3 regions of the Anoxybacillus sp. P3H1B genome follow, and region 3 is predicted to be linked to each of the others. Evidence: riboswitches for the same ligand, from Rfam matches in the RefSeq annotation. Region 3 holds a riboswitch; each other region holds the start of a gene.
What was found. A riboswitch is a leader RNA that binds a small molecule or an ion and turns the genes downstream of it on or off. The one in region 3 is predicted to bind cobalamin.
Positions count from the first base shown of each region.

Region 1: another riboswitch for cobalamin. It lies ahead of metE (5-methyltetrahydropteroyltriglutamate--homocysteine S-methyltransferase); the one in region 3 lies ahead of AT864_RS12040 (ferredoxin).
Region 2: another riboswitch for cobalamin. It lies ahead of AT864_RS07825 (ribonucleoside-diphosphate reductase subunit alpha); the one in region 3 lies ahead of AT864_RS12040 (ferredoxin).

Region 1 covers NZ_LPUG01000010.1:87,942-95,776, forward strand. Annotated here, with positions in the region: gene prpB (methylisocitrate lyase) at 467-1,411, opposite strand; gene AT864_RS03985 (bifunctional 2-methylcitrate dehydratase/aconitate hydratase) at 1,505-2,953, opposite strand; gene mmgD (citrate synthase) at 3,050-4,156, opposite strand; gene AT864_RS17845 (hypothetical protein) at 4,180-4,422, opposite strand; cobalamin riboswitch at 4,609-4,814, opposite strand; cobalamin riboswitch at 5,277-5,457, shown strand; gene metE (5-methyltetrahydropteroyltriglutamate--homocysteine S-methyltransferase) at 5,759-7,835, shown strand, end outside.
Region 2 covers NZ_LPUG01000012.1:95,548-103,382, forward strand. Annotated here, with positions in the region: gene AT864_RS07795 (VOC family protein) at 1-119, shown strand, start outside; gene AT864_RS18670 (hypothetical protein) at 382-441, opposite strand; gene AT864_RS07800 (flavodoxin) at 422-871, shown strand; gene AT864_RS07805 (YkvA family protein) at 1,112-1,384, shown strand; gene AT864_RS07810 (TerC family protein) at 1,404-2,093, shown strand; gene AT864_RS07820 (ribonucleotide-diphosphate reductase subunit beta) at 2,311-3,351, opposite strand; gene AT864_RS07825 (ribonucleoside-diphosphate reductase subunit alpha) at 3,369-5,609, opposite strand; cobalamin riboswitch at 5,734-5,930, opposite strand; gene AT864_RS07830 (hypothetical protein) at 6,077-6,538, opposite strand; gene AT864_RS07835 (carbon starvation CstA family protein) at 6,858-7,835, shown strand, end outside.
Region 3 covers NZ_LPUG01000019.1:32,760-40,594, reverse strand. Annotated here, with positions in the region: gene AT864_RS12070 (sirohydrochlorin chelatase) at 1-98, opposite strand, end outside; gene cobJ (precorrin-3B C(17)-methyltransferase) at 111-1,676, opposite strand; gene AT864_RS12060 (energy-coupling factor ABC transporter ATP-binding protein) at 1,931-2,767, opposite strand; gene cbiQ (cobalt ECF transporter T component CbiQ) at 2,784-3,497, opposite strand; gene AT864_RS12050 (energy-coupling factor ABC transporter substrate-binding protein) at 3,494-3,778, opposite strand; gene AT864_RS12045 (energy-coupling factor ABC transporter permease) at 3,782-4,522, opposite strand; gene AT864_RS12040 (ferredoxin) at 4,519-4,908, opposite strand; cobalamin riboswitch at 5,038-5,229, opposite strand; gene rraA (ribonuclease E activity regulator RraA) at 5,294-5,773, opposite strand; gene ubiB (2-polyprenylphenol 6-hydroxylase) at 6,260-7,835, opposite strand, start outside.

The DNA.
Region 1 (7,835 bases), on a different contig from region 3:
CGCTTGCCGACTACGACAGAAAGGCTAGGAATCAAGCAATGTCAATAGGTTTTTACTGGATCATCAACACCCCTGTTATTTTACATATAAATCCAGCTACAATTCTAGCTACGGAGAAATCTATCATTTAGATAGATTAGCGTTCCGGTCATCAGCATAGGGCTTCTTTTTATTACCTTGAAATATTGAATCATGGAGGAAAAAGATAGAGGAATAGGAGAGGACAAGCGATCAAGAAGCAGGACTAAAACGCAAATGCTAGATTGTTGACAAACGACCTTCATATAAACATCTTTTGTTCCGTTTGCATCCTCACTCGGCTGTGGTGCTTATCTGTCAACCGTTTTGAAAGCATCAATAGACAAAGTCAGCATTGACTTTGTCTATAACTTATTCTCCTCATGCTCATCAGTGATGAACATGAGGAGAGTGCGCCTTTACTTATGGAGTCAGGGAAAACATGTGTTCATTTGTAGCGTTGATCAGCTTCTCTTTCATTTGACAAGTCATCATCAGGAAGAACGGTTTTTGCAATGGTCTGATCGAGAGCTTCAAAATCGTAATAATGAATGACATCATATAATTCTTTGCGTGATTGCATCTGGTCAAGCTCGTTTTTTTGCGTGCCGGTTGTTAAAATCGCTTCATATACTCGCTCATACGCTTTTGCAGCAACCCGAAGCGAAGTGACCGGATAAATGACCATAGAATAGCCGAGAGATGCAAATTCTTCAGCAGTATAATATGGAGTTTTTCCGAATTCTGTCATATTTGCGAGCAGCGGAATCGAGATGGCTTGTTTCATCTTAGCGAAATCGTCTTTGCTTGTTAATGCTTCTGGAAAAATGGCATCTGCGCCTGCTTCCGCATATCGGCGTGTCCGCTCAATCGTTTGCTCAATTCCTTCGACGGCATACGCATCGGTGCGAGCCACGACCACAAGTGAAGGGGCTACTTCCTTCAACACTTTAATTTTTTGTACCATCTCTTCTGGAGAAACGAGCTTCTTACCATTCAAATGGCCGCATTTTTTTGGCAGTTCCTGATCTTCGATTTGCACGGCAGCCACACGTGCTTCCACCATTTCTTTTGCTGTGCGTGCCGTGTTAAGAATGCCGCCAAACCCTGTATCAATATCCACTAGCAACGGCAAATTGGTCGCACGAACTAGCTCTCGTGCTCGCTGTGCCACTTCTTCTGAAGTAATAATGCCTAAATCAGGAAGCCCACGGCTGGCGGTAAACGCTGCTCCTGATAAATAAAGAGCTTGAAAGCCGACTTTTCTGGCAATAAGGGCCGCCATTCCGTCATGAGCGCCTGGAATTTGCAAAATTTCCGGGGCGTTCATTAAATAGCGAAATCGTTCGGCAAGTTCGTGTTGTGTTGATTCACGTTCGACAATCCAAACCAAAGGAGCTCCCTCCCTTTCCAATGAATTTTTCAAGGCATAAGCATTCATTTTCTCCTAGCTTCAAGAGAAACCTGCTTTAGTATTTTTAAATGATTAAATGACAAATAAATCGACAAATTCATGTACAGGGGTAGCTGCGAGCCGGTCTTGATCGAGAGAAATGTCTAAGATGCGGTCAATCTGTTTTTTTGGAAAACGTGTTTCAAGGTTTTTCGTGTATTTTTCTAATAACTTAGGGATTGCTTCCTGGCGGCGGAAACGATGTCCGATCGGATATTCGCGGACGATTTGCCTTGTTTCGCTGCCATTCTGAAAGCGAATTTGTACGGCGTTAGCAATCGAACGCTTTTCTGGATCAAGATAGTCACGGCTGTATTGTTTATTTTCGATAACGGTCATTTTCTCGCGAAGCGCATCGATTCTTGGATCTTTCGCGATTTCGTCTTCATAGTGATCAGCCGTTAAATCTCCGTAGATAAGACCGACCGCTGTGATGTATTGAAGGCAATGGTCGCGATCGGCAGGATTATGCAATGGCCCGGTTTTATCAATAATGCGGATGGCTGATTCATGGGTTGTAATGATAATCTCCTCAATTTCGTCCAGGCGATCCTTCACTTCAGGATGGAGCTCAATGGCGCACTCGACTGCTGTTTGGGCATGGAACTCAGCAGGATAAGAAATTTTGAAAAGAACATTCTCCATTACATATGATCCAAGAGAACGAGCAAGCTTCAACTTTTGCCCTTTGAATAGCACATCTTCAAATCCCCAATTTGGTGCGGAAAGAGCAGTTGGATATCCCATTTCACCTGTTAAAGACATGAGTGCAAGACGAACAGCTCGACTTGTTGCATCTCCAGCAGCCCACGATTTTCGCCATCCTGTATTTGGGGCGTGACGATATGTACGCAGGCTGGAGTTATCGAGCCAAGCATTCGATAGGGCATTGATTATTTCTTCGCGTCCCCCGCCGAAAAGCTTGGTGACAACAGCTGTCGACGCCACTTTAACGAAGAGTACATGGTCTAATCCTACGCGATTTAAACTATTTTCCAGTGCAAGCACTCCTTGAATTTCATGGGCCTGAATCATCGCTTTCAGCACATCGCTCATGTTCAGCGGCTTTTTTGCTTGCGAAATATTGCGGCGGCTTACGTAATCAGCAGCGGCTAAGATGCCCCCGAGATTATCAGAAGGGTGTCCCCATTCCGCAGCTAGCCATGTATCATTATAGTCAAGCCAGCGAATCATGCAGCCGATATTAAATGCACCTTGGACGGGATCAAGAACAAAAGAAGTTCCGGGAATGCGGCAGCCGTTAGGAACGACGGTCCCTGGCACAATGGGGCCTAACAGTTTTGTGCATTCCGGATAGCGGAGTGCAAGAATGCCGCAGCCTAACGTGTCCAATAGGACATAGCGAGCTGTTTCGAATGCTTCATGACTTTCGATTTTTCCGTTAAGAACATAATCCGCAATTTGAACAAGCAATTCGTCTGTTTGTTGTTTTTCATTATTTTTTATTAAAACTTCACTCATGAATCTCTTCCTTTCTAGACTCCATTTATATTATGATAAAAAGAAGAGGAATTGCTGGCCCCAATTCCTCTTCGGGTGAGCGTTTAATCTGCTTTTTCAGTTCACTTGCAGGTGGCGCTCTCCGACATATTTGACGCGAGGGCGGTATAGCCGGTTATTGTTATGCTGTTCAATCACGTGGGCGCAAAGGCCGGCGGTTCGGGCACTAAAGAAAATCGGTGTGTAAAGCTCAATTGGAATACCAAGCAAATAATAGACAGGAGCAGCATAGTAATCTAGATTTGGATAGAGTCCTTTTTCTTCTCTCATAATTGTTTCTCCCGCCTCGCACATTTCGAGCAGAGTCGTGTCGCCGCGGACTTCGCTAAGCTCTTGAAGCGCCTTTTTCATAAGCAAGGCTCGTGGATCCATCTTTTTCATGTATACGCGATGACCAAATCCCATAATTCGTTCCTTATTGGCTAGCTTTTGATAGAGCAGCTGTTTGTATTTTTCTGGCGATTCCGCTTCTTTGAGCATATACATAACGGCCTCGTTGGCTCCTCCATGAAGATGCCCCTTTAACGATGACACAGCCCCTGTCAATGCTCCGTACAAATCGGCGTGGGTGGAGGAAATGACCCGCGCTGTAAATGTCGAGTTTGGCAGCTCATGTTCAATATAAGCGATGAGCGAACGGTCAAATATTTTCACTTCCAGCTCGCTTGGTTGCTTCCCTGTCAGCATATATAGAAAATTGGCGCTGTAAGAGAGTTCTTGGTGCGATGGAACGACTGGCTGGTTATGCAACAAGCGATGGCTGCTTGCAATAATGGCAGGTACTTGAGCCAAAAGCTTAATCGCTTTTTCTTTATTAGCCGCTTCTGTTCGTTCATCGAGATGTGGGTCAAAGCTGGCTAAAACGGAAATACCGGTTCGCAGTGCATCCATCGGATGGGTAGTTTGCGGCAGCTGCTTCAAAATTTTCACCAGTTCTTGCGGCAGTGTTCTTTGTGTGTGAAGCTGCATTTCAAAGCGCTCTTTTTCTGGCTGTGACGGTAGTTTTCCTTCAATAAGCAGATGTGCTGCCTCGGTATATGTTTTGGTTTCTACAAGCTTGATCAGATCATATCCCCGGATGACGATTTCTTCATTCTCCACATCAAGAAATGAAATTTTCGTTTCAGCCGCTATGATTTCTTCTAATCCTGGACGAAATTCCAAAAAGATCCCTCCTTAATTTAAAATCATTTGCTTTCGTCGGCCGACTCCTTGCTGAAAACAAGTTCTTGTCGTATTTCTTGATATGCTTGCTGCAAATTAGCACGGCATGATGGCTGTTCTGACAAAGGGAGGCGGACGGCAATTTCCGATTGATAATGATCGTACAGATCCATTAAAGAAACGGGTGGATGTATTGTAAAATTGTTCATGACCGTTTGCTTAAACGCTTCCAAAAAATATTGCTTTGTTCCGAATGTGTTGTGCATGATGTCTGTCCTTTCGTTCTCAAGTTCCAATACGATTCGAATGATGGACATGCGCTTGAAGCAAATAAAAAAAGCATCTTCGCAAATGAAGATGCTGAAAAAGCGCATACGATCCCCTATGAAAAACATATACAAAAAAACATATGTTTTTTCCGCTTCCTCAACACCCCCTATCCTCGTAGGTTTTTGGTGTGGACCGAATCAGGCAGGTCTCCTGGCTTATGTTCATCGCTTCCTAGCCCCTTCCCGTTGATATGTCAAGCATTCAACAGTGGTTTTGGCAGGTTGCTCCCATTTACAGTTGCGGGACAGCGTCGGATTTGCACCGAACTTCCCTTTTAAACCGGTCAAGCGCTCTTTTGCTTACCGATACCTGATCCTAACCAAAGTTATTCAATTTTCAAGTTCACTATATCATATTTTTTCTGAGACGAAAACAAAAAAATTCTTAACTTTCTAACAGGTGGCCTGGGCTGCTTCCGACAGTGTTCGATCATGAAAGTTATCTAGATATAACTTAAGGATGAAAAATGAGAAGGTGATGCTCCGATTTCGACGGTTGAGCATTCGAACAACACGGTCTACAGCTTATTGGTTGATACTTGTTACGCTTTGAAACTGGAATGCTCTTTTTGAATGGTTAATCTTAATAAAAGCGATCGACTTCTGTCGAAATTAGATTTGCGCCATGAATCAGAAGACTTAATCTCCTTGACAATTTTTTCGAAGAATGATAGGGTTATTGTAAAATTTTTCTGATACTTCATGACAGGCTTAGAATGGAGGTTTGAAGCGTTTTTTTCTTGGCGAACAAGAAAATAAATGTGGGAACAGGTTCCAAAGGTGAGTCAAGACTAAATGGCCCAGTCCAAGGCTCCCTGCGGATGAAAAGGGAAGACCGGTGAGATTCCGGCACGGTCCCGCCACTGTAATAGAGGAGCTTTCCGCTTTACTGCCACTGATCAAAGATTGGGAAGGCGAGCGGAAAGCAATGATCCTTAAGTCAGGAGACCTGCCTGTTCTGACAACACTGCTTTTACCTACGGAGGATAGGGAGGTGTTCATCATGGACAAAGGGATTAATCCTTTTTTATGGCATTTCTAGCTTCCGTTGGAGCGTTAGGAATGCTTTTTTATTATTCGGAAAAAGAAATATGACGTCAAATCGCGGTGAATGCGGGGAGATGTGAGGAGAAGAGCAACTCAGCTGGAAGGATGAACGGGAAACCGAGCCATCGAATGGACAACATAGATTTCCTATCAGGCAAGTCCCGCCTAAAGATCAGGTAGAGAGTGGAAAAACGATAAAAATAAAATGATAGGAGAGAGTGAGGAAATGAAATCAAGCAATCTTGGCTATCCACGTATTGGGGAAAAACGAGAGTGGAAAAAAGCATTAGAATCTTTCTGGAATGGAGAGATAGACGAAAAAATTTTTTTGGACACGATGCAGTCCATTCGTCTAAACCATATCAAAAAGCAGCGGGAAATAGGGATTGATCTTGTGCCGGTTGGCGACTTTACCCTTTATGATCATATGCTTGATACAGCGGCTATGTTTGGTTTCATTCCTGAACGTTTCGATTATCAGGGGGGAGAGGTTCCTCTCTCAGTTTATTTCGCGATGGCGCGCGGCAATGAAAAAGCACCAGCATGCGAAATGACGAAATGGTTTAACACCAATTATCATTACATTGTTCCAGAATGGAGCAAGGAACAAAGCTCCCGCCTGCATATAACAGAAAACAAACCATTAAAGGATTTTCGGGAAGCGAAGGAGAAATTAGGAGTTGAAGGAAAGCCTGTTTTGATCGGACCTTATACGTTTATGAAGCTTTCCAAAGGCTATGATGAAAAGCAATTTTCCTATTTTCTATCATTGCTGCTTCCGCTTTATGAGCAAATACTAAAGGAGCTGGAGCGCGAGGGGGTAAAATGGATACAGATTGATGAACCCATTCTTGCTACTTCCTTAACCAAAAAAGAGATGGAGGAATTTGTATCTGTTTATGAGCGGTTGCCTCAAGCTGCTCCTAACTTAAAGATGATGTTGCAGACATACTTTGAGGCAGTAGACTGGTATGAAGAACTAATGAAGCTTCCTGTTAGCGGGATTGGCCTTGATTTTGTTTATGGCCTAGAGAAAAATTTGCGCCATTTATCGAAGAGCGGTTTTCCAGAAGATAAAGTGCTAGCGGCAGGGGTGATTGATGGACGCAATATTTGGCGGACCGACCTGTCGGCAGCCAGCCGTCTCGTGGAAAAAATTTTGCATTCTGTCCCATCTGAACGGTTATGGCTGCAGCCATCAAATAGCTTGCTGCATGTCCCTGTTACGACAACATACGAAAAAACATTGCCTTTGAACTTGCAGCAGATGCTGGCATTTGCTGATGAAAAGCTGGAGGAGCTTGTGTATTTAACAGAACGATTCATCGATGGCGAAGGAAAGCGCGCTCATTATTATGCTCAAAATCAACAAGCGCTTCATTTATGGAAAAAGGATGCTTCAAGATATAATGCGAACGTGCACAAGGAGTGCGAGAACCTAACGAAGGCGCAGCTTGAGAGAGCATCATCCTATTTGGTACGGCAAAAGAAGCAGCAAGAAATAAGCCAGCTTCCAATATTGCCAACGACGACAATTGGCAGTTTTCCACAGACAGCAGAAGTGCGGAAAGCGCGCCAAAAGCTCAAAAAAGGCGAGTGGAGCCAGCCGCAATATGAGCGCTTTATTGAAGCAGAAATTAAGAGATGGATCGATATTCAAGAAAAAATAGGATTAGATGTTTTGGTGCACGGTGAATTTGAAAGAACCGATATGGTCGAGTTTTTCGCCGAAAAATTAGGGGGCTTTGCCTTTACTGAAAATGGATGGGTGCAATCATATGGTTCGCGCTGCGTTCGCCCGCCGATTATATACGGCGATGTCGAATTTTTGCAGCCGATGACGGTTAAGGAAAGTGTATACGCACAATCGTTAACAGAAAAAATAGTTAAAGGAATGCTCACAGGTCCTGTCACTATTTTAAATTGGTCATTTGTTCGTGATGATCTGCCTCGACATAAAGTAGCGGAGCAAATTGCCCTTGCGTTGCGAAACGAAATCAAAGCACTAGAGGAATCAGGAATTTCAGTCATTCAAGTGGATGAGCCCGCTTTGCTTGAGGGACTTCCGCTAAAAGAAGAAAAGAAGCAGGAATATTTAGAGTGGGCTGTACGGATGTTTCGTGTAGCCACTTCCATTGTAAAGGATGAGACGCAAATTCATACTCATATGTGCTATTGTGATTTTTCGTCTTATCTGCCTGTCATCAATCAAATGGATGCAGATGTAATTTCAATTGAAACATCCAGAAGCCATGGTGAAATGATTTCTGTTTTTGAAAAAGAAACATATCCGAAAGGAATTG
Region 2 (7,835 bases), on a different contig from region 3:
TTGAAAAGGCGATTGAAAGCTTGAAAGCAATAGGGGCTAAAGTTGAATGGACAGGAACAGAAGCAGTAACAGTCGATCCGTTTGGAAATCGAATTCAATTAAGAGTCCAGAAAGCATGATGTTGAAAATAGGAATAAAAAAGCAGAGGCTACCTGCTTTTTTATTTTGTTAAGGCGTTCGGGTTGAAAAATTGCTATAAGAAAGCCGTTTTAATGAACCGAAAGAATCATCGAAACGGTTAGTGAATATCGGAAAACCAGCATGGATTTATTGATAGAGCCTCCCTTACTTTGTGGAAACGAATTTTCATTGAACCGAAATAAAAAAATATAATTGACAATGATAATCTTTATCAAATAGAATGATTATTGATAATGATTATCATTCGTTTTTAGAAAAGGAGATTGTCATGATGAAGGTAATCATGGTGTATACAAGCATGACAGGAAATACAGAGGAAATAGCAAATGCCATCTTAGAAGGAATTCAAGAAGAGGGAATAGAAGTGGAGGTAAAAGAGGTGCTGGATGCGAGCGCAGATGAGCTGGAAGCGTATGATGGCATTTTATTGGGAGCATATACATGGGGAGATGGAGAGCTGCCGGACGATTTTCTTGATTTTTATGATGAAATGGATTCCATTCATTTATCAGGAAAAAAAGCAGCTGTATTTGGCTCGTGTGATTCCGGCTATGAAAAATACGGAGCCGCGGTTGATATTTTAGTGGAAAAATTACAGGAATTAGGGGCAGCTGTTGTGCTGGAAGGATTAAAGATTGAATTGGCACCGACTAGTGAAGAAAGGGAGAGTTGCAAACAGTTTGGCAAGCAATTTGTCCAAAAAATGCTAACTGAGCCAAGTACATATTGACAGTCTATAGCCAATCGACTATTATAAGGGTGTAAGCATATAGGAAAAATGCGCGTAAAAGGGGAGTAGCTTTTACAGCAAAGTCGTCAGTTCAGGGTGGCATATACCCTCGGCTTTGTTGGCAACGGTGATGTTGTTAGCAAGACCTTTACCGAACGATGGTAAAGGTCTGTTTTGATAGAAGGCCTTTACCATAACGGTAAAGGTCTTTTTTCATTACATGAAGAAAGGAGGAAGAGAATGAGAAAAGCCTGGAAAAAAGCGAGATTGCTTTTTCACACTTATCGCTTGATCCCATTTTTAGTTGGATTTTTTTGTTCTCATGAAATACCGCTTTCTAAAAAGATGACATATGTGCTGATCATATTTGCCTACTTTGTTTTTCCGTTTGATCTGCTCCCTGATTGGTTAGGTATTTTTGGTATTTTTGATGATGTGGCAATTTTTATGTGGATTTTGCAGAAAATGATAGAAGCATCGCCACATCACTTAAAGCGTAAATACGGAGTGTAATGGAAGGAGGAAATGCTAAATGGAGTTATTTTCAATGGAGTTTTGGTCCGCTCTTTTATCTATTATCATTATCGACTTAGTATTAGCTGGAGATAATGCGATTGTAATCGGGCTGGCGGCACGCAATTTGCCAAAACAGCAACAAAAGCAAACGATTCTATGGGGGACGGTTGGAGCGATTGTCATTCGCGCCGTGGCAACCCTGGCTGTTGTATGGTTATTAAAAATTCCAGGTTTGCTGCTAGTCGGTGGAGTTTTACTCATCTGGATTGCCTATAAGCTATTGGTGGAAGAAAAAGGGCATGAAGTGCAGGCAGGGAAAAGCATGTGGGAGGCGATTCGAACCATTATTATCGCTGATGCGTTAATGGGTTTAGACAACGTATTAGCAGTAGCAGGAGCTGCGCATGGTAGCTTTTTATTAGTCGTTTTGGGATTGCTCATTTCGGTTCCAGTCGTTGTGTGGGGCAGTACCCTTATTTTGAAATGGGTGGAGCGTTTTCCAATCATTATTACAATCGGTGGTGCCATTCTTGCGTGGACCGCTTCAAAGATGATTGTTGATGAGCCGTTTTTAAAAGGATACTTTGCTAATCCTGTGATTAAATATGGTTTTGAGCTGCTTGTCGTTGCTGGAGTCGTTTGCGCTGGCATGATCAAAAAGGGAAAAGAAAATAATAAAGGGGAAGCTAAAGCCGCCAATCAATGATTGGCGGCTTTAGACTGTTGCCGAAACGCTTTTATCCGGCAGGGAGGCTTTATTTGTCTATTCGTGAACGCCTTGGTTTGATTTGTGTTTGCGTTCGGCTGTGTTTCTTGTCTGCCAAGCGTTTTTCAGTCCTTCTGATGCAGAAATAGAAATGACGGGATGTTTAATGGATTTTGTTTGCCGGCTCATCGGCCATGAATGATTGGCGGATGCTTTGTTAGAGCTCATCGAAGCCATTATCGACATTCACTTTTGTATATTGTCGCGATTTTTGTTCAAAAAAGTCGGATTTGCCTAGATCTACTTCTTCATAGGCTTTAATCCAGCGGAGCGGATTTGTCCGATAGCCTTCAAATGGACGCTCGAAGCCAAGCTGGTGGCAGCGGACATTCGCATAAAATTTAATGTAATCATGTAAATCCTCAAGATGAATGCCTTCAATATCATGGCCGATCATGAAGCTCGCCCATTCGATTTCTAATTCGGCCGCTTGAATAAAGGTTTGCTGAACAAATGCCGCTAAGTCATCTGTCCGATATTCTGGATATTCGCGCAGAACCTCTTGGAATATTTTTGCGAATAAGTCGACATGGATATGTTCATCGCGATTAATATAATTAATCATAGTGCTTGTGGCCACCATTTTTTGATTGCGTGCCAAGTTATAAAAGAAAGCAAAGCCGGAATAGAAGAATAAGCCTTCTAAAATGACATCATAGACAATGGATTTTAATAAATTTTCTACATTTGGCTGCTCGGCAAATTCTTTATATCCGTTTGTGACAAAATCGTTTCTTTTCCGCAATATAGGCTCATTTCGCCAAAATTCAAATACCTCATCTTGCTTTTGTTTTGGAACGAGGCTAGAAAGTACGTAAGAATAAGAATGATTATGAATGACCTCCTGTTGAGCCAGCATGATCATCAGCGCGTTGATGCTTGAGTCGGTAATGTAATCAGCAACCTTTCCTGCATAATCTGTTTGGATGCTGTCAAGTAAGGCTAGCAGGCCGATAATTTTTAAAAAAGCATCCTGTTCACGTGCGGTTAATAATGGAAATTGCTTGACATCTTGGGACATATTAATTTCAAATGGTGTCCAAAAATTGGCGAGCATTCGTTTATATTTAGCATATGCCCAAGGATAGGCAATATCGTCCCAATTGAGCACATTCGAGCATCGTCCGTTGATGATTCGCGTGGAACGGTTGGGCGCTTCAGGGTCCATAATGATTCGTTTCGTTAAAGCAGATGTCATCATAACTCCTCCTTATATTAACTTGCGCATGATTCACATTCTTCAATGTTGCTTGATGTTGAACGAACATAATAGGTTGTTTTTAAACCGGATTTCCAAGCGGCAAGATGAAGGGCTAATAAATCCTTTGCTTTAATGGTGTTCATTACGTAAAAATTGAATGAGATGGATTGGTCAATATGGCGCTGTCGCATCGCGTTTTGTTGAATGCTCCAATACTGGTCAATATGATAGGCTGATTTATAGTACCAAGTTGTTTTTTCGTTTAAGTCTGGCGCTGTAACTGGAATCTTATAATCTTTTTTTTCTTCGGCATACATCTTCAAAAAGATCGGATCAATGCTGGCGGTACTGCCGGCAATAATCGATGTCGAAGCATTGGGAGCAATCGCCATCACATAGCCGTTGCGCATTCCATGTTTAGCTACGTTTTCTTTCAGATGAATCCATTTGGAAGTGTTGTAGCCACGTTTATCGAAATAGGCCCCTGTCTGCCAATCAGATCCAGAAAACGCTGGGTAACTGCCTTTTTCTTGAGCAAGCTCCATGCTTGCTTGAATAGTGAGATAAGCAATTTGTTCATAAAGCTCGTCCGCATAATAAACGGCCTCTTCTGATTCCCAGCGAATGCCTTTTAAAGCGAGCAAATGATGCCATCCAAATGTGCCTAGTCCGACAGCCCGATATTTTTGATTTGTCAACTGTGCCTGCAAAACAGGGATTTGGTTTAAGTCAATCACGTTATCAAGCATGCGCATTTGAATAGGGACGAGCCGTTCAAGCACATCGTCCATAACGGCTTTAGCTAAATTGATCGATGATAGGTTGCAGACGACAAAATCGCCAGGGATTTTTTCAATGATGATTTTCCCATCTTTTACATATTGTTTTTCCATCACGGTCGGGCTTTGATTTTGGGCAATTTCAGTGCAAAGGTTGCTACAATAAATCATGCCGAGATGTGAGTTCGGATTTTTTCGATTCACTTCATCGCGATAAAACATAAATGGTGTGCCTGATTCTAGCTGGCTGCGCATAATGCTTTTCATAATTTCAATAGCTGGAACTCTCTCTTTTGAAAGGCGCTTTTCTTGAACGCATTCCCAATATTTTTGACGAAAACTGCCGTCCCCTTTTTCTTCATCATAAAAGTCTTCTAGACTGAATCCCATGATTTGTCGTATTTCGTGTGGATCAAATAAATACCAATCTCCGCGTTTTTCTACTTGCTCCATAAATAAATCAGGGATGCAAACGCCTGTGAATAAATCGTGTGTCCTCATCCGTTCATCGCCATTGTTTAATTTGGCATCTAAAAAAGCAAAAATATCTTTATGCCACACGTCTAAGTAGACAGAGATGGCTCCTTTTCTTTGGCCAAGCTGATCGACGCTGACAGCGGTGTTATTCAATTGCTTCATCCATGGAATCACGCCGGATGAAATCCCTTTAAATCCTTTAATATCGCTGCCGCGGCTGCGAATCTTTCCGAGATAGACGCCAATGCCGCCCCCTGCCTTGGAAAGGTTAGCAATATCGGTATTGCTGTCGTAAATACCTTGCAGGCTGTCATCAATCGTATCGATAAAGCAGCTTGATAGCTGACCATAGTTTTTTCCTGCATTGGCTAAAGTCGGAGTGGCAACCGTCATATATAAATTGCTTAATGCCCAGTATGCTTCTCGGATAAAGGCAAGTCGCTGCGTTTTTGGCTCTTTGGCCATCAATGTCATCGCGATGATGAGAAAGCGCTCTTGCGGCAGTTCATATAAATTTCTTTCATAATCACGGGCAAGATAGCGATCTGCAAGCGTGCGGAGACCGATATAGGTAAATAGCTTGTCTTTTTCTGGATTGATGATCGCTCCAATCTCTTTAATTTCTTCTTTTTCATAATCATCAAGCAAAGAATGGTTGTAAACTCCCTTGGAAACGAGAGAAGCGACCAGCTCGTAAAAATCACCGTAGCGTTCTTTTGGATGATAACCGCGATTTTGAGCTGCTTCGTGATAAAGCTTCTGTAAATAAATGCGGGCGCAAACAAAGGTCCAGTCTGGTTCTGCTTCGCTAATATATGAAAGTCCCTCAAGAATGCAATCATTTGCCATTTGTTCGAAGGACGCAGTGTCTTTGTTTTGAATCATGCGAAGCACACGCTTGATATATTCGGATGTGTCTAGATGAGGAAATTCATTTGTAAGATCATGAATCCAGGCAATCAATTCTTCTTGAGAAACGGTTTGAAAAGTAAACGTCATTATCGGCTCCTCCTCTTTCCAATAAAAAAATCCACTCCGGATTGAGTGGATGAAACGATAGTATAAAAAGGAATAAAACTTCCCTTCTTAAACCATCGCTTCATCTTCTCCCTCCCCGAAGAATGTGAAACGAAACAAGCAAGGCAGGTCTCCTGACTTGTGCTTCTTCCTACTTTGGATCCTTCCCGTATACGCGCCGTATAAGCTTTCGTATACAGTGGAGCTTCCATTTCGTCCGCACATACAGTTGCGGGGGCAGTTCTGGATTTACACCAGATTCCCTATTAAGTCCTAAGGGACACCTTTACTTGTGGTTTGTTCTACTATATATAGTTTTTGTTTTTATTCTTCGATACAATATATTGTGTTTGTTAGTTGCACTGGTATCATCATATAATAAATCAATGGAAAATTCAACTATAATATTTCTGAAGTGGAAAAATAAAAAACGCGCTCGATCGGCGCGTTTATTTTTGAAGTGGGAGAAATTTAATAAGCAGCGAGCGAATCAGTAAACCGGTGAGCACACCAGGAATAACTGAGAGCATTGGCAGCCAAATTGGTCCAAAAAAAATGCCGAAGATGGTAACGCGGGAAGAGTACATCAGTCCAACTGTGACAAAATAAGCTGAAAAAACGAATGGAAGAAAAGCGTAAGGAGAGCGACCACCGTCAGCATCTTTATAAGCATCCCACATTGCAAAAAAATACAAACACGGATAAAACATAAGCCATTGAAAATCAATGACTTGGGTTGCTTCGATTGTTTTTCCCAAAAAGCTCAGGCGAATGGCTTCATTAAATCGGGATTGAGAGTTTACAATAAATTCTAATAAAATAAAGATGGTTCCTTTGAAATACTTTTGATTCAAAAGCTGTCCGAATCCTGGTAAAGCAATACTCCATAACAACCGTTCAATTGCTTTCACGTTTTCTTAACCCTTTACTAATGGATTTTATTTGTTGATCATCGACTATATCCTATATCGCCTCGTATATAGAAAAAGAGCCCTGCCTTATTTTTATCATTTCCGCTTTTTACAGTTTATATAATTACATTTTATTGAAAATATACATTTTGTTCCTATTGAGATCGGGAATTTGAAAATGGTGCATGTTAGGTGTGTAATTTGACATGTTATGTCTAGTTTTGTTCATGTTAAGAAAATATTTGGGTAACTTTTCAGAATAGTTAGTATAATCGCTGTGAGTAGAGTATAATTTTTTAGTGCAAAGGGGGAGAGGATTTTGAAAGCGGTTAAATCAATCGTGATTTGGGGATTGATTTCGATCATTGGAGCCATTGGCTTTGCGGTATTGGCTCTGCACCGCGGCGAAACGATTAATGCGATTTGGCTCATTGTGGCAGCGGTGTGTGTATATGCAGTGGCTTATCGTTTTTATAGCAAATTTATTGCGCAGAAAGTATTTGAGCTGGATGATAATCGCAAAACACCAGCTGAAGTGATGAATGATGGAAAAGACTATGTGCCGACGAATAAATGGGTGTTATTCGGACATCATTTTGCTGCTATTGCAGGAGCTGGCCCGCTTGTTGGCCCTATTTTGGCATCACAGATGGGATATTTGCCGGGCACGCTTTGGATTGTAGTCGGTGTGGTACTAGCAGGTGCGGTACAGGATTTTGTCATTTTGTTTGCTTCAATGCGCCGCAACGGAAAGTCACTTGGTGAAATGATTAAAGAAGAAATGGGCTCCTTCACAGGGCTTGTTGCTATGCTTGGGATTTTAGGTATCATGATTATTTTATTAGCCGTGTTAGCGTTGGTGGTTGTGAAAGCGCTTGTAGGAAGCCCGTGGGGAATGTTTACCATTGCGGCAACGATTCCGATTGCGATTTTTATGGGAATTTACATGCGCTATCTGCGGCCAGGCCGCGTAGGGGAAGCTTCATTGATCGGTTTTGTTCTGCTGATTGTTTCCCTTATTGCGGGACAGCATGTGGCTGAACATCCGACATTAGCCAATATGTTTACATTTAAAGGGGAGACAATTGCTCTTTTAATGATTGCTTATGGATTTGTGGCTTCGGCGTTGCCTGTATGGCTATTGCTAGCGCCGCGCGATTATTTAAGCACTTTTCTTAAAATCGGAACGATCGTTGGTCTAGCGCTTGGTATTCTTGTTGTTGCACCTGATTTGCAAATGCCTGCTGTGACCAAATTCGTGGATGGAACAGGACCTGTATTTTCAGGAAATTTATTC
Region 3 (7,835 bases):
GCATCCACTTGGGGACGCAAACGCTCCACAAATTGGATGACTTGTTCGTTCCCTTCCGGATCCCGGCTTCCGTGTCCTACAAATAAAATCGCCTTCACTCTTTTTTCCCCCTATTCTCCACACGCCGAAACTTCGATTTTTTGATTGGTGCGAGGTTCTTGGTAAACAAAACCTCCTGCTTTTTTTACTCTTTGGAAAAATTTATGGAATCTTTCATTAGGATGCCCGTGTTCCTTATATTCTTGAATAATTTGTATGACGACAGGAACGATTTGCTCAGGCGGTATCCCCTCTGCCACAAGCTGCCCAGGATGGGCATTCCTCCCAATCGTTTTTCCACCTAAAAATAAATCAAACGCGCCTTTGCGGTAGACAATGCCTATATCTTCTCTTACCGCTCCGTAGCACGCCATTCCACAGCCGTTAATTCCCAGCTTTAGCTCTTTTGGCAGCGCCATTCCTCCCAGCTTTTCGTGCAGCTGTTCAGCGTATGGAATCCCCTCTTTTTTCTCACCATCGCAAAAATCGCATGCTTTAACGGTTAATACGTTGCCAATCGGCATGACAACAAGACCTGCTTCCTTCAATTTTCGAACCATGTCATCAGGACGGTCTGTCAACATTTCCAGCTTTAAATAATGATCCGGTGTATACATCATCTTGCCACGGTTCCCGACCATTTCAGCAATCAGCAGCATTTGCTGTGGCGTAAAGGCCTTATTCGCGACTCCCGGACTTACTGCCAGTTCAAAAATCTCCTCGATTGCTCTCGCTTGTTCGTATTGACGAATGGCCACTTTTTGCAGGGCTTCTTCCGCTGTTTTGCGCACACTCTCTGTTTCTTCTGTTTGATCGAGCGCCCACGGCTCGGCCTCCTTGCGCAGCCGTTCGTGCGGTTTTAGCCGCTGCTCCAGCTTATCCAAGCTATATTTCCGCTGGTATCCGCGCGGCGTAATCATCAGCCCATCATGCACAAATGTCGATGAATTGCCAATAATGACAGTCGTTAGCATACCTATATCATGTTCCAGCATATGTTCTAGATCTGTCATAACCACATTCTGCCGGGGGCGGTATGCGCTTTTCACCAGACCAACAGGGGTTTGTGGAGAACGGTAGCGCAGCAAAATGCGCTGAGCTTCGACAATTTGCCTCGTTCTCCTTCCGCTTTTTGGGTTATAAAGAGCAATGACAAAATCGGCCATCGCCGCTGCTTCAATCCGTTTCTCAATCACCGCCCACGGCGTCAAGTGATCGCTTAAGCTAATGGTACAAGCATCGTGCATAATAGGGGCCCCTAATAGCGCTGCACATGAATGGATGGCAGAAACTCCGGGAATGATTTCGACTTCTATTCCGCTTTCTTTTGTCCATCCCTTCTCAATTAATACCTCATATACAAGTCCCGCCATGCCATACACTCCTGCATCGCCGCTTGAAATAACCGCTACTTTCTTGCCCTTTTCCGCCCATTTCACCGCTTCCTGCGCTCGGCTCACCTCTTCTGTCATACCTGTGCTGATAATCGGCTTTTCTCCTATTAAATCCGCCACAAGCTCGATGTAAGTCTTATAGCCAATCACAATATCACTTTCTTCAATCGCTTGTCGTGCCCGTTTCGTCATGTGGTCGGCACTGCCCGGCCCAAATCCGATGACCAATAATTTTCCTTGCATTGTTTCACCTCTTTCTTTATGATTCAGCCTTCTCCTTTAGCCATGAAGGTTTAACAAGACGACAGCCGAGATTATGTCAGCAAAAGGTCAGATAGCAACGCTTCCAAAGTTCATCAATGTTTGAAAGCGGCTTGCGGCTCAAGAATTCAGCCATCAAAACTATAAAATGATGCCTCTATCACTCTAGAAGGCTGGGAACCTAGCAAACTGGCTAACCGTTTATGATTTAGTCTGATTTAAAGCATTTAAGAATCTTAAAAAAGCGCGTTCGCGTACCATTCTGCTTTTTCGCCTAATCGTTGCTTCAGCTCGCAAATATCGCGAGGGATTTTTGCGTCTTCGGGAAAAAGGGCGTTCCAAACGGAAGCAAGCAGCGGAATGCCGAGACGGTATTCTTGCAGTACGCTCGGCCGTGCAAACAGCTCTTGCGGTTCCCCGTGCATCACAATTTGCCCATCATGCATCACAAAGACGATGTCAGCCCATTTCAAAACAAAGTCAAAATCGTGAGTCGCAATGAATACCGTTGTTCCTGCTTGATGAATATCATTGATTTTTTCTACCAATCGCTCTGTTTGTAAGAGATCCAAATAGGCTGTCGGTTCATCTAACACTAGCAAATGCGGCCTCATGGCCATCACCGAAGCAAGAGTCAGCCATTTTTTTTGGCCGAGACTTAAATGGTGGACAGGCTTGTCCATCCATGATTGCAGGCCAAATTCACGAACCGTTCTGGCGATTTCCTGATTGATTTCTGCTTCATGTAGCCCCAGCTGATGCAAGCCAAAGGCTAATTCATCTCTCACAACAGGAGCCAAAAGCTGATGTTCTGGATTTTGAAAAACAATGCCTACCTCTCGGCGCCATTGTTGAATCGTTTGGCGCCGGTCATCCATTTTTTGCTCTTTCCAATAGATGCATCCGCGATTGGGGCGCAACAGCCCGTTCATATGCAAAAATAACGTCGTTTTCCCACAGCCATTATGGCCAATAAGCGCATATTTTTTCCCTCTGAAAATCTGAAGAGACACTCCCTTCAGCACTTCTTGGCCATGAGGATATTGGTAATACACCTCTTCTAATCTCAACATCTTTTTTTCCTCTCGATCATCTCATCCATATGAGTACCCCCATTCCGGCAATCGCCTCTACAATATAGCGCTTGCTCCATACACCACGCGTTTCGTTTTGAATATAGACAAGCTCATCGGAAAACCCGCGCGCCCGTAATGCGAGCAATAAAGCATGGTAAGCGCCCCATACTTTTTGCCAAAGCTGAAAAATAAGCATGGCGCCATGCCGCCAATGACTGCCGCCGTTGCGTGCTTTCATCGCCGTATACAATTCCTCCGCCGCCTGCTCAAACACAAAGACAAATCGATACATAAAAAATAGTAATTCAATCATAACGGATGGTATTTTCAGTTTTTTTAATACATAGAGCAACTCTGGAAACGGCGTTGTTACTAAAAGGAAAAATAAGCACGACCATGCTGCAATGGAGCGCAGCGATACATCGATTGCTGTCGGAATATTTCCTCGATTCACGGATATGTGCCATGAATCAAGGGAAATAAGCAAAATCGGCCAGCTAATTAAAAGGAAAAGGATGACCATTCCCAACGTTTTTACATATACTTTCCAAGAAACACCTGCATACCCAATCGTCCATATGGCTAGCCAGAAAATAATAAAAAGATGCGTTCCTCTGCTTCCTACCATAGTGTTCAAAAGCAAGAGAAAAGAGAATAAAGTCTTTTGTTCAGGCCGCAGACGGCGCAGACGATTATGATAGGCAATCATGTCAAAATGCCGAATCATTCCGCTTCATCTCTTCGACCGGCTCGACCTTTATAAACGCCGATAATATAGCCAATCACCCCGGCGCCAAGCGCGGCTTGCAAAGAAAATAACAATGTTTCCACTTCCCCACCCGGCGGTGAAAAGATCGTCTCAAACCAAGGCTTATAATCCGGGACGATCGTTTGAATCGCTTTTTCCGCTTGATCATCTGTACCGCCAAAATCCGAATTGCGAACCAATAGCAAGGGAGCGACAGCTAATACAAAAGCAAGAACAATAAGCAATAGATTTCGCTTCATCTGCTAGGCTCCTTTCTGAAGTTGATTCAGCTCTCGACTGCTGTAAGTAGATAAAAAGTTCCACACAACAACAGTCAGCAGCCCTTCGGTGATCGCGAGCGGTATTTGCGTAATCGCAAAAATTCCGGCAAATTTAAGAAATGAAGCTGCTACTCCTCCTGTTGTGTCGGGAAAAGCAAGCGCCAATTGCCATGATGTAACTACATATGTGGCCAAGTCAGAAAGAAAAGCGGCTAAAAAAATGACAAATCGCTGCGAAATGTTATACCTTTTTCCTAAACGATACACCCCGTATGCTACTAGCGGACCGCATACCGCCATGGACACCGCGTTCGCTCCTAATGTCGTCAATCCCCCATGCGCCAGTAGTAACGCTTGGAATAAAAGAACGATGCTCCCCATCACCGTCATCGTTAGCGGACCAAATAAGACGGCCCCGAGCCCGACTCCAGTCGGATGGGAGCTGCTGCCTGTCACCGATGGGATTTTTAACGCCGAAAGTACAAAGGTAAAAGCTCCTGAAAGCGCAATCAACAATTTTAATTCAGGATGGCGCTTTGTGATCTTCATCAGCGCTCGCACTCCTGCGATGAAAAACGGCAGAAAAACAATCCACCAAAATAGCGCCCATTTCATCGGCAAAAATCCTTCCATAATATGCATAGCATAGGCTGGTGTGCCGCTATTGACAGTAAAATAAACAACAAGGCCACATAGCAGCAGCAGAAACTTCCATTGCTTCATACCCTCTCCTCCTTGATGCTAGCTTTTTTAGTAATGCCAACCGCAGCTGTTGGATGGCACATCGATAATCCATCTTCTCCATACTGATAGGTGACAATATCTTTTAAAGGATCCCCATCTTTTAAATGTGTTTGGACAAGCTCTCTTCCTTTATCCGGCGTCACCCCCTTGTACCAAACTCCTTGCGGATACACGATTACGACGCACGCATCATTACAGCGGCCATTGCAGCGCGTTCTCGTTGTGTGTACAGTGCTGTCCAATTCCAGCCGCGCAATTTCATCACGAATGGCGATTGTCACCTCCTCTCCGCCTTTTCGCATGCAGCTGCCGCCGTTACAGATCAATATGTGATGCTTTACTCCAGTTAAATTCCACGTTGTCACACCGATCCTCTCCTTTTTGATGAAATAAAAAAGCACCTCTATCGATAGAGGTGCAGAAAAATGCATACGGCCAATCACAAATGCATATGTATACCATTCCCCCGCACGTCTACCTATAATCCCGTAGGTATCCGGCCGAGCAAATAAGGCAGGTCTCCTGACTTAGAATCATCGCTTCATTGCGCCTTCCCGAAGTTTCCTTCAGTGACATGATGCAATGAAGCTCCTCATCACAGTGGCGGGTACCGTGACGGCTTTTCACCGTACTTCCCTTTTAAGCCTGTCCCAATAGAGAAAGGCACCTTACTTGCTTTAGCAAACGATTCAATGATTCAGTTGTTCCTCCACAATGATATGATGAATTTTCGAAAAAAGTCAACCATTTTTATTTTTCGAACAGTTTTGTTTTAGCGACAACAACTCCATCGCTATCAACATACACATGCGCGCCCGGCTCCCAATGTACGCCCCCGAATTCAAGAACGCGATCACGCGCCCCTTTCCCTTCTTTTTTGCTTTTGACAGGGCATGTCCCAAGAGCGATTACGCCAAGCGGCATTTGCGCAATTTCAGCTGAATCGCGAATGCAACCATGGACAATCACGCCTACAAGTCCTCGTTCACAAGCGATTTGTGCCAGACGATCTCCGAGCAATGCACAATTTCGCGAACCTTTTCCATCAACAACTAACACCGTGCCTGCCGGAATGGTTTCTAGCGCTTCGCGAACGAGCACATTGTCCTCGAATACCTCAACAGTGGCAATCGGTCCGGAAAACTCTGTTTTTCCGCCATAAGAATGCAACGGTAATTGGCACACTTGCAGCTCCGACAAAAATTGATCACATAAATCTGCTGTCTTCATTTAATTTCCCTTCCCTCATTTTTCTTTGTCTATTAAATCCTTTTGACATTTTGAAAAAAAATCCTGCAAAATCCGTCAAAAAAAAACAGAGGAACGGTGAAATAAGAAGAACTAATATGGTTTCCCGCAAGTGTGGATGATCATTTTACTAAAAATATGGAATGATTGAGCTAGACACAAGCTTTTCTGCCATATGCATGCCCAGTCGGCAAGTCATTTGCTTGCCGACTACGGCAGAAAAGCTTGGAATCAAGTAATGCCAATGGTTTTTATTGGATCATCAGCACACCTGATTGTTTACATAAAATTATTATCGTAACACATTCTAGTCGAGCCTCTGCAGGCAGTCCCTATATAAGCAGGTTTCGACAGCACGCTTTGGCGTGACCGAGACAAGTCAGCGGCCTATCCTCTAACCGTGGTTCTCCATTTTATACAGCACGAGAAATAAAACAAGTAATCCACCACCAGCGATTAGGTCAACAGCTAAAACCGTCCGGATTTATAAATTAAATATAACAGCCATAAAAACATCAAAGAGGCGATACCAAACCCAATCTCAATTGCTGGAATTTTCCAAAGCAAAGTCGATTGCCTACCTAAAGAAGAGCCAATAATAATCCCTGCCATAATAATGCTGAAGGACAGCAGCACAATACTGAACGATAAGCGATTACTAATTTGATCTAATTTTTTTAAAAAAAGCGGCCATTCAGGAATATCCATTTTCAAATGCAGCTTTCCTTGTTTAATAAATGCCGTTAACTCCTTCATGTTCTTAGGGAAGTCCAGCAACATTTCTCCATAATTGAACACGCGCTTCCACACTTCTTCGGTTAGATGTTTAGGATGCAAGCGCTCCTTTAATAGCTGGCGGCCGAATGGTTCAGCAATATTGAGAATGTTCAGCTCCGGATCTAACTGCTCTGCTACGCCTTCCACTGTTAGCAACGTCTTTCCCAGAAGGGTTAAATCTTTCGGAATGCGAATAGAGTGTTGAAAGGCAACATGAAACAAATCATGAAGCGCCTCGCCAAGACTGATTTGGCTGAGCGGAACATTGTAGTATTTCTCTCTTAATTGTTCGATATCCTCATGCAATCGCGATACATCGACATGCTCAGGAACAAGCCCCATTTGATACAGCGATTTAATGATCCCATCTGTATTATGACGCATTAAAGCAATCACTAACGAAGAAAAGTGATATTTCATATCTGGCGTCAGACGCCCGATCATCCCAAAATCAATAAAAGCGATCACCTCCCCCGGCAATACGAATAGATTGCCGGGATGAGGATCTCCATGGAAAAACCCTTCTCTTAAAATTTGCTGCAAAATTGCCTTGGTTAGACGTTCGGCCAAATGTTTCAAGTCATATCCGCTTTCCTTCAGCCGCTCCAACTCGTTAAGTTTGATTCCTTCCACATATTCCATCGTTAGCACTTTTTTGCTTGAATACTCCCAAAATACTTTTGGAACATAAATGCTAGGATCTTGTTTAAATTGCTGAAAAATTTTATCAGCATTCCTCGCTTCAATCGTATAATCAAGCTCGGCCCGAAGAGATTGCGAGAATTCTTCAACCATATCGCCGATTTGATATTGCGCGGCCCATGAAAGGCGGCGCTCAGCGAGAATCGCTAAATCTTGCAGAATTTCTAAATCCGTTTCAATCATATGGACGATATTCGGGCGCTGAATTTTAACAGCGACTTGTTCTCCTGAATGCAAGATGGCTCGATGAACTTGTCCAATCGAAGCGGCCGCAATCGGAACCGCCTCGAACTGTTGAAACAATCGATCCACATCACTTCCTAATTCCTCATGAACCGTTCGTGCGACTTCGGCAAATGAAAAAGAAGAAACTTGATCTTGCAGCTTTTCCAATTCCCGAATAATAGGGCCAGGAATTAAATCCGGACGCGTGCTCGCAATCTGCCCCAGCTTCACGAAAGTTGGACCCAACTCCTGTAAAACGAGCCTGATTCGTTCTCCAATTGTTTTTTCATTCTTTTCCTGCGCATCGAAAAATAATCTTTGTGGAAGAGAAAGAAACTGG